One region of the Lactobacillus kullabergensis genome, then DNA from elsewhere that is predicted to be linked to it. Evidence: predicted binding sites of a transcription regulator. Region 1 holds the regulator's gene; the other holds the start of a gene.
What was found. The regulator NrdR, encoded in region 1, represses ribonucleotide reductase genes. The targets are predictions, from matches to a motif close to ACACNATATATNGTGT.
Positions count from the first base shown of each region.

Region 2: the regulator NrdR is predicted to act here: its motif matches at 2,572-2,587, upstream of DKL58_RS09350 (deoxynucleoside kinase).

Region 1 covers NZ_CP029477.1:1,300,661-1,305,478, forward strand. The annotation lists gene DKL58_RS06145 (DnaD domain protein) at 1-683, opposite strand, end outside; gene nrdR (transcriptional regulator NrdR) at 686-1,153, opposite strand; gene coaE (dephospho-CoA kinase) at 1,140-1,757, opposite strand; gene mutM (DNA-formamidopyrimidine glycosylase) at 1,754-2,584, opposite strand; gene polA (DNA polymerase I) at 2,597-4,818, opposite strand, start outside.
Region 2 covers NZ_CP029477.1:1,987,217-1,992,034, reverse strand. The annotation lists gene DKL58_RS09365 (amino acid ABC transporter ATP-binding protein) at 1-276, opposite strand, end outside; gene DKL58_RS09360 (amino acid ABC transporter permease) at 295-936, opposite strand; gene DKL58_RS09355 (deoxynucleoside kinase) at 1,178-1,867, opposite strand; gene DKL58_RS09350 (deoxynucleoside kinase) at 1,880-2,530, opposite strand; gene DKL58_RS09345 (ABC transporter ATP-binding protein) at 3,274-4,818, shown strand, end outside.

The DNA.
Region 1 (4,818 bases):
TGATCAATTTCGCTACCAGCAATTTGATAAATTTCAAATTGCTGTTTCATAAAATCCCAGTCAATATTATCTTGATCATTGACAGTAGCATAATCGCTTGCAGAATAATTATTCTCTCGAGCTGCTTCCTTAACCTCAATTGAAGGATCTATTGCTTCTTGATCGGATAAATGGAAAACATCCATAAAGGAAGCAGAAATATTGGGTGCTCCCTTGATGCCACTTAATTCGCTCCGGTTTTGTTTAGCCTCTCTTGCAAACTCGTGACTTAATTTATTAAAAGCAGTTATACCAACTTTTTCTTTTAATAAACTAGCTAAAAGAGCAGTTGAAAAAAATTCACTGCTTGCTGGAACATTTTTAATTTCGAAACACAAAACATGACCCATGATCTGGTTGTCAAGCAATCTCGTTTGAATCAGACCAACAGCTTCAAGCTTATGCAACGCACCAAATAATTTTTTTATATCACAATCTGTCTGTTCTTGAAGAGTATAAATTCCCTTAGCATCAGAAAGCATTGCCTGTGCATTATAATCTTCATTCAAACTTAAATAGAGTGCTAAAGGAAGAGAGCCAATAAGAGGTTGATATAGTTTAATTAATATGCGCAAATCTTTGGGAAAAATATCCACCCTGTTGGTAATGAAAAAAGGCTGTTTGGGATTATTTGTCTCAAACATAATTAATTACCCTTTTCCCTTTTTGCAATCATATCTTCCATTGTTTTCATGAAGCTAGACATATCTTTAAATTCACGATAAATAGAAGCAAAACGAATATAAGCAACATCATCAATTGTTGCCAGCTCATCCATTACTAGTTGACCAATTTTTTTCGAAGAAATCTCGCTAACCCCCTGTTGTCTGACTTTGTTTTCTACATGATCGACTAGTTCTTCAAATTGTGTACTTGATATCGGCCGTTTTTGACCAGCCGCCATCACACCATGTAAAATTTTTTTACGATTAAAAGGTTCGCGAGTACCATCATTCTTAATCACTAGTAAAGGAGTAGTTTCAACTCGTTCAAATGTGGTAAAACGAAAGCCGCAGTTTTCGCATTCACGCCGACGTCTGATTGCGCGATTTTCATCACTGGGTCGTGAATCAATGACTTTTGAAGCATTTTTATGACAATTAGGACATTCCATATAAGTCCTCCCCTTTTATGTTAAGAAGCAATTTTTCTAATTTCGATTTCAAATCTTGTTTTGTACCAGTATTATTAATTACAAAATCAGCCAATTTTTCTTTCTGGGACAAAGGCATTTGACTGCGAATACGCTTCAAGGCAGCACGCTCACTCAAATGATCCCTTAACATTAGCCTTTTCATTTGCAGTGATTCCGGTATTGCAATTAATAAGGTAAAATCGCAATATTTTTGACCATTTGATTCAAACAAAACCGGTGCATCCACAACAACCAAAGAATTTTTGTTCATGTTGTTTAGCGCAATTTTAGCTTGTATTTCTTGAAAAATCAATGGATGGGTAATTCCATTTAAAGTTTCAAGTTGTTTTTTATCGTTAAAAACAATCTGTCCTAACTCTGAACGATTAATTGATCTATCTGACTTAAGAATGCTTGTACCAAAATGTTTTAAAACCAGTTCATAGCCCTTTTCGTCCCTATTTAAAATATCGTGAGCAATTTGATCGCAGTCTATAACCGGTATTTGTTTATCTCTAAAAAAAACATCTGCAGTACTTTTACCACTTGCTATCCCACCGGTTAAGCCTAAAATCTTTGTCATTTATAAATCACCTGACACTTAGGGCAAAAAGTAGTTCCTCGTCCATTTACCTTAATTTTCTCAAGAGGTGTGCCACAACGCACACAAGGCTCGCCTTTATGTCCATATACTTGCAACATTTTTTGAAAACCTCCTGTCTTCCCGTTCGCATCCAGATAGGTATGAACTGTAGTACCTCTTTCAGCAATTGCCAATTCTATTAACGAATTAATATTGTCGTGCAATTGCGCTATCTTTTCTGCTGGAATGGCATTGGCTTGACTTAACGGGTGAATTTTTGTTTCCCACAAAACCTCGTCAACGTAGATATTGCCCAAACCTGCAACAATAGATTGGTCAAGGAGTGTGTTTTTAATATTTTTCTTTTTACGCGCTAAACCATTTTGTAGATACGAAACGGTAAAAGCTGCTGAATTAGGTTCAACACCTAATTTGCCAATACCAGTTTTTTCCCTTTCAGTCCCCGTCTTAATCAGCTGCATTCGGCCAAACTTACGCACATCATTATAGCGCAATGCTGAATTATCTTTAAAAACAATTTGCACGTGGTCGTGTTTGTCCTTTTTAGTATTTATTTTGACTAAACGATATTTACCTTCCATGCGTAAATGAGACACTATTGTTAAATTGTCACTGAGACGAATAAGCAAATATTTAGCGTAACGATCTATATTTTCTATCTTTTTTCCAGTTAGCTGTTTTGCAAATTCTTTAGCATCTCCTGTGATAATCTTGGGGTACCATACAGTTACTTCTTTTATTGTTTTTCCTTTGATAAGAGGAAGAAGTGTTCGCCTAACAGTTTCAACTTCCGGCATTTCAGGCATTAAAATTACTCCTTACTTCGCATCAAACCAGTTGTGGCCATATCCAGAGTCAGCTACAAGAGGTATATCAAGTCTTACAGCGGATTGCATAACTTCAGGCACAATTTTTTTGATTGTTTCTAATTCATCTTTTGGTACATCAAAAATCAATTCATCATGAACCTGGACTACCATTTTTGTCTTGAGATGCATGTCATCCAATTTTTTCTGCATGTTAATCATTGCTATTTTAATAATATCTGCAGCTGAACCTTGAATAGGGGAATTGATGGCTGTTCTTTCTGCAAAAGAACGAACATTGTAATTTTTGGCATGAATATCTGGTAAATAACGTCTTCTATGCATAATTGTTTCCGCATAGCCTTTTTCACGTGCCACTTGCACAGCTTTATTCATATATTCTTTAACTTGCGGATACTGCTCAAAGTAATTATCAATAAACTCCTTAGCCTTTTTACGGCCAATATTAAGATTCTTAGACAAGCCATAATCAGAAATGCCATAAACTATACCGAAATTAACTGCTTTAGCTCTACGCCGCATTAGCGGAGTCACATCATCGGTTGATTTGAGATGAAAAATGCGCATGGCCGTATGAGCGTGGATATCATAACCCGTTCTAAAAGCCTCCTGCATCTGTTCATCACCGGAAACTTGTGCCAAGACTCGCAATTCAATTTGAGAATAATCACATGAGAAAATATAACCGTCTGGTTCACTAGGCACAAAAGCTTTTCTAATTTGCTTTCCTTCTTCCGTTCTGGTAGGAATATTTTGTAAATTAGGGTCAACTGAGGACAAGCGACCAGTAGCGGTCAAGGTTTGTAAATATCTGGTGTGAACCCGACCGTCTTTTTGGATAACATCTAGCAAGCCATTAACATAGGTAGATTGAATTTTAGCTATTTGTCTGTAAGTCAAAATTTGTTCAATGATAGGATTCTCATCCTTTAACTGGTTTAAAACATCAACAGAAGTTGAATAGCCAGTTTTGGTCTTTTTAATTGGCTTCAAGCCCATCTTTTCAAACAAAATATGACCCAATTGCTTAGGAGAATTAATATTAAATTCTTCACCAGCTTCATGATAAATTTGTTGTTCCATTTTCTTGAGGTCAACCGCAAATTCATCTTGCAGCTCAGTTAAAGTATTAGCTTGGACCTTAATACCATTTATTTCCATGACAGATAAAACTCTTGCAACTGGTATTTCAATATTGGCATAAAGATCATCCTGCTCATGCTCTTTTAATTTTGCCAGTAATGTCTCTTTTAGATTTTCAATAGCTGCTATTTTACCAGCTAAATGGTTAAACAAAACTTGATCATCTTCCGGAATATGAACGCTCTTACCTTTGCCATAAACATCATAATCGCTTTTAACCGAATTATCGCCATACATACGACAGATTTCACCCATATCGTCAGAATTGTTTTCATTATTAATCAAATATGAAGCAAGAAGCATGTCATAGTCAATGCCACGGGCGTGAATACCCAAACGATTTAACCCAACTGTTGTTCGCTTTAGATCAAACACATTTTTAGTAATTTGCTTATCTTCAAGCATACTTTTAAGTTTAGCTTCTTTTAACAGATCGACATTGCGGCTAACAAATATTTTTTGATCAATTTTTAAAGCAAAGCCAACAAACTTGGCTAAATGATAGTTAGCACCAAGCATTCCCAGATAAAAAGTAATAGTTTGACCATCAGTAATAGCAAAATTATTGATATCATTTTCTTTAAGTTCGGTAAAAGCAACTGCTTTAGCATTTGCCTTTTCAGACTGATCTTGTGGTTGACTTTCTCCATCCGGATTTAGTTCACTCAAAAATTTACGAAAGTTCATCTTTTCATAGAATCTGCGCAATTTCTGATAGTCAATAGGACGTCTTTTAACATCATCGATCCCAATGGTTAAAGGAGCATGACGATCAATAGTAGCTAATTTTTTGCCTAAAAGAGCCTTATCCTTATCATTGATAAGGTTTTCTTTCATTTTAGATGGCTTCATATCATCTACATGATCATAAAGATTTTCAACCGTACCATATTCCTGAATAAGTTGTGAAGCTTTTTTTGGCCCAATTTTAGTTACTCCAGGATAATTATCAGAATTATCTCCCATAAGGGCTTTCATATCAATAAATTCAGTTGGAGTAACACCATTAACTTTTTTCATATGTTCAGGTGTATAAGCTTCTAAGTTTAGTACCCCTGATTTAGTGACCA
Region 2 (4,818 bases), 690 kb from region 1:
TACAGTTAAATTGGGAAAAAGCTCATAGCTTTGAAAAACTACTCCGATAATATGACTTTTACTATCAGGAGCGGCCGGATCAAACTTTTGCCCATCCCACAAAAAATCACCGGAATCAATTTTTTCTAAACCACTTAAGCAACGCAGCAAAGTAGTTTTTCCCGCTCCAGATGGTCCCACAATGGCTAAAATTTGTCTGTCAGGAATGATTAAGTTTAACTTGTTTAAAATCGTACGAGAGCCAAATTTTTTGGTAATGTTTTTAAGTTCTAGCATAGTATTATTTCCCCTAATTTACTTCCACTTTGCAAAATTGTGTTCAATTTTTTTCAGCAAAAATGATGCGATACCCGTCATTAATAGATAAATTATACCGACTATCACTAAAGGAATTAATGTTACATCTCTTGCTGTAGCAACATTGCCGGCACGTAAGAGCTCACCCAAACCAATGACATAGACTAAAGAAGTATCTTTAACTAAGTTGATCACTTCATTGCCAATTGAGGGTATAACTATTTTGCTGACCTGAGGAATAATAATATGGCTCAATGTTTGCCAGTAATTTAATCTTAAAACGCGAGCACTTTCGTATTGACCTACAGGGATTGATTGAAAGCCACCACGGAATATCTCGGCAAAATAGGCTGTATAGTTTAAAATAAAGGCGAAAAGTGCTGCATCGTAGCGCTCAAAAATGATGCCGACTATCGGTAAACCATAGAAAATAAAAATTAATTGTAGCAGAAGAGGAGTACCCCGCATAATCCAAATGTAAAATTTTAAGATTAATCTTAAGGGCTTAAAATGCGAAAGCAAGCCTAGGCTGACTATAATTCCCAATGGAATAGAAACAATTAAAGTCCAAAAGAATAAAATTAATGTCATCTTTGCACCTGAAATTAAAGAGGGCATAATTGAAAGGATATAGTTCATTTTTTCTCCTTTTTACTGAATTTATTTTGATTAGAGAGGCTAATATGGCAACTCTTTTGATACTAGCTAAATTATATAAATTGATTAAAAAAATATGTGAAAAAATATATGTTTTAATCATAACATAGTTTTCGAAATTTTATTTAATCAATATGGAAATTTGTAACTTGCTGATAGTTAATTTTGATAAACATGACATGAAAAGAGCCACTAGCTGTAGCTAATGGCTCTTTAAAATGGTTTATGGTTGCTCAATTTGAATATCTGTTGGTTTATCCCAAGAGTTAGGTAATTTACCCATTTCTTTTAGCTTGGCAACGATTTGATCAAGTACAACTTCTCTAGCATGGTCATCAGTCATGAAGTCTAGCTTGTCACCATCAATTTCCATTTTAGGAGAATAATCGTATTTTTCATACCAGGGTTTGTAGTAACGCAAAAGTCTCTTATAATAATCTTCCAGCGTCGCGTCATAACTCAGCTGTTCGTATGGTCGACCACGTTTTTGAATCCTTTTAATCATAGTGTCATATGAAACCTTAATATGAACCAGAAGATCAGGATTTTTCTTTGGCATGTGCTTAAGTTCGCCCATCATATTATTGAGCAGTTCATAATATGTGTCAACTTCTTCTTTGGTAGCCCGACCAATGTCTGCATTCATTTGGAAGAAAAGTGCATCTTCATAAATTGAACGATCAAGAACGTTATTATCATCAGTTAATGCATCCTTGATACTACGAAAACGAGTATTTAGGAAAAATACCTGAAGTAAGAATGCATACTTTTTAGGATCGGCATAAAAAAGTGGCAAAACAGGATTGTTATCGACACTCTCATAAAATGGTTTGGTTCCTAAATACTTAGCTAATATACTGGTTAAACTGGATTTACCGGCTCCAATTGGCCCGCTTAAAACAATAACTGTCATCACGTTCCTTCTCTATTCTAAATTGCCTATTGCGTGCAACTTATTATCAATTTGATTTAAAACTTCTTTTTTTGCATCTTCATCGTAGATAAAATCGTATTTATCCCCATCAATTTTAATTTTAGGTGAGGCATCATATTTTTCATACCATGGTTCATAATACTTAATTAACCGTGCGTAGTAGTCTTTTAAACTGGGATCTGTGCTAATTTGTTCAAATGAACGTCCACGTTTTTTTATGCGCTTAAGCATAGTGTCTAGAGAAACGTGAATGTAAATTAGTAAATCTGGCTTTTTACTGGGATTACCTGGGGTATCTTCCATCATATTTTCGAGTAGACTATCATATATCTTAAACTCAGTTGGATCAGCCACTTTACTATCGGCGTTCATTTTGAAAAAGAGTGCGTCTTCATAAATCGAACGGTCTGAAACACTGTTTTTCTCTCGGATTGCCTGGTTGATTTGTGCTAAACGATGGTTAAGCAGATAGATATTAAGCAAAAAAGTATAGCGTTTCATGTCTTGGTAATATAAAGGAAGAACAGGATTATTATCTACTCCCTCGTAAAAAGCTTGTGTACCTAAGTGCTCAGCTAAAATACTAGTTAAACTGGATTTACCGGCTCCAATTGGCCCACTTAAAACAATAACTTGGATCACGTTCTTTCATAAATACAATATATAGATTCTTATTTAGTTTAATACGAGATATAGTGGTATACAAGCAAAAAGTAAATTAAAATTTTAATCAAAAAGTCAAGTAATTTTGTATAATACAGAAGTAAAAAGTTGTAGTTATTGTCAAAATTGAAAATTTGAACTTATGATTTTAAACTGTGTTACACGTGAAACCAAAATAAATCCTCCAAATTAAACTAATAATTATTAACTTGCAATAGAGTTAGAGCATGATGGAAATATTTATTCTATAGCAAGCCGTACAGCTTGCATTTAGCTTTTTTATTGTTAAAGCAAACGAAGCTGAAAGCAGTTGCATGATTTAATTCAATTAAAACATGATAATGATCTCTCAACTATGAAACAAATTTTTTTAAGAATGTAAAGCAGTTGCACTATTTATATACTGTTGCGAAGAAATAATTCTAAATATAAGAATTAAAAATAGATTGCTTTTATATTATAAAAGCCATAAAATGATAAATAAATTATAAAGGTAGTAGAAAATACTTCAAATAAAAAGGGCAAATTAGTATGTTTCATGCCGTAATTGGTACTTAGGGGATTTTTAGAAGAATGCTAAAGCCCACAATAATTAAATTATTTGAGAGCCTGCAGCTTTGAAATAGGTCAAAGATTAATGTTCTTTGCAAACTGTTTCTCTCAGGAAGATATGTCATTTTAGTATTAGCTCTAAAAATAGATGTTTTGACAGGAAGTAAATCATGGACGATACTATAACAAAATTTTCGCTTTGGACCTACATTAAACGTAATTCAGGCATGTATGTAATTCTGGCCATTTTCTATTTTGGCCGGAATTTAGCACAAACTGCTGCCAGCATTTTTAAAGGTAATGCACTTACTGCTTTGACTCAGCATAATTTAAACGGCTTTATGATTGATACAGGTTTAAACTTGCTTAGCTGGGGCTTTTTTCTGATTTTCTTTTTTTGTAGTTCACGATATTCTGCTGTAATCATCAAGGCTGTCGATAATTCCATTAGGAACGCATTGGCCCATATAATTGGTCGCCAAGAGTATGAAGACTTCAACAAGCACACGGAAGCTGACTATGTTTCCTGGTTTACTAACGATATTAACCAAATTAATCAAGATGGCTTTTTCAGTTTAGAGCAAACATTTAGCAGTGCACTCTTGGGCATTATTGCCAGTGTCATCCTGTTTTCTTACCATCCACTCTTATTTGTAACCACTTTGGTTTTTGCTGTTGTTATGATTTTATTTCCCCGTCTTTTTAAGAAAAAGTTGGAACAACTGTCGCAAAAACAAAGCAGGCAAAATGAAGTATTAACGTCAAAAATAACTGATGTTCTTGAGGGTTTTGTCAATCTGCTCACACTTGGTCAGCAAAAATTGCTCAATAAAATAGTTCTTGCGGCATCAGATAAGACTGGACAGGCTCGGGTTAATTACATTACGGAAATGTCCTTTTCTAATGCACTGATTAACCTGATTAGTGTATCTGCTCAAACTATTTTAACTGTTGAATCCGGATACCTGGCCTTTCATAACCAGATTCCAATTGGAGCTATTTTAATTGTTGGTTCAATGTCCGGGAATGTTTTTGGCAGCTTGACAGAAATCAGTATTGATCTAACTTCAATTCGGGCAGTTCAACCTATTTTTGACAAATATAATAAATTAGCTAATACGCAGGAAAAAACAGGGGATAAGAATGTTGCTCCTTTGACTCAGCAAATTGCATTTAGTGACCTTTCGTTCAGCTATCCTAATAGTGACAGACCTATTTTAATGAATGTTGCCGGCAGCATTAAGCGAGGGGAACGAGTGGCCATTGTTGGTCCGTCTGGTTGTGGCAAATCAACCCTTGTAAAATTAATTGGTGGTTTGTTAACAGGCTATCAAGGTTCGCTGACTTGGGATAATGATGAATACAGCGAACTTAATTTTAGTTCGCTGCACAAGCAGATTGCTTACATTGACCAGTCTGCCTATATTTTTGACGGCAGCCTGCGTTATAACATCACTTTAGATCGGGAGACAACTGACAAAGAAGTTAATGCTGCAATTACGCGTGCCGGTCTCGAAGAGTTTGTTGCTGACAGTGCCAACGGTCTTGACACTGTTTTAAAACATGCTGGTAATAATATTTCAGGTGGTCAAAAGCAACGAATTGCGCTTGCACGACAGTTACTTAATAATCCGCAAGTTATCTTAGCCGATGAAATTACTTCAGCAATAGATGAAAAAGATGGCCAGAAAATTGAACAAAGTCTGCTTGATTTG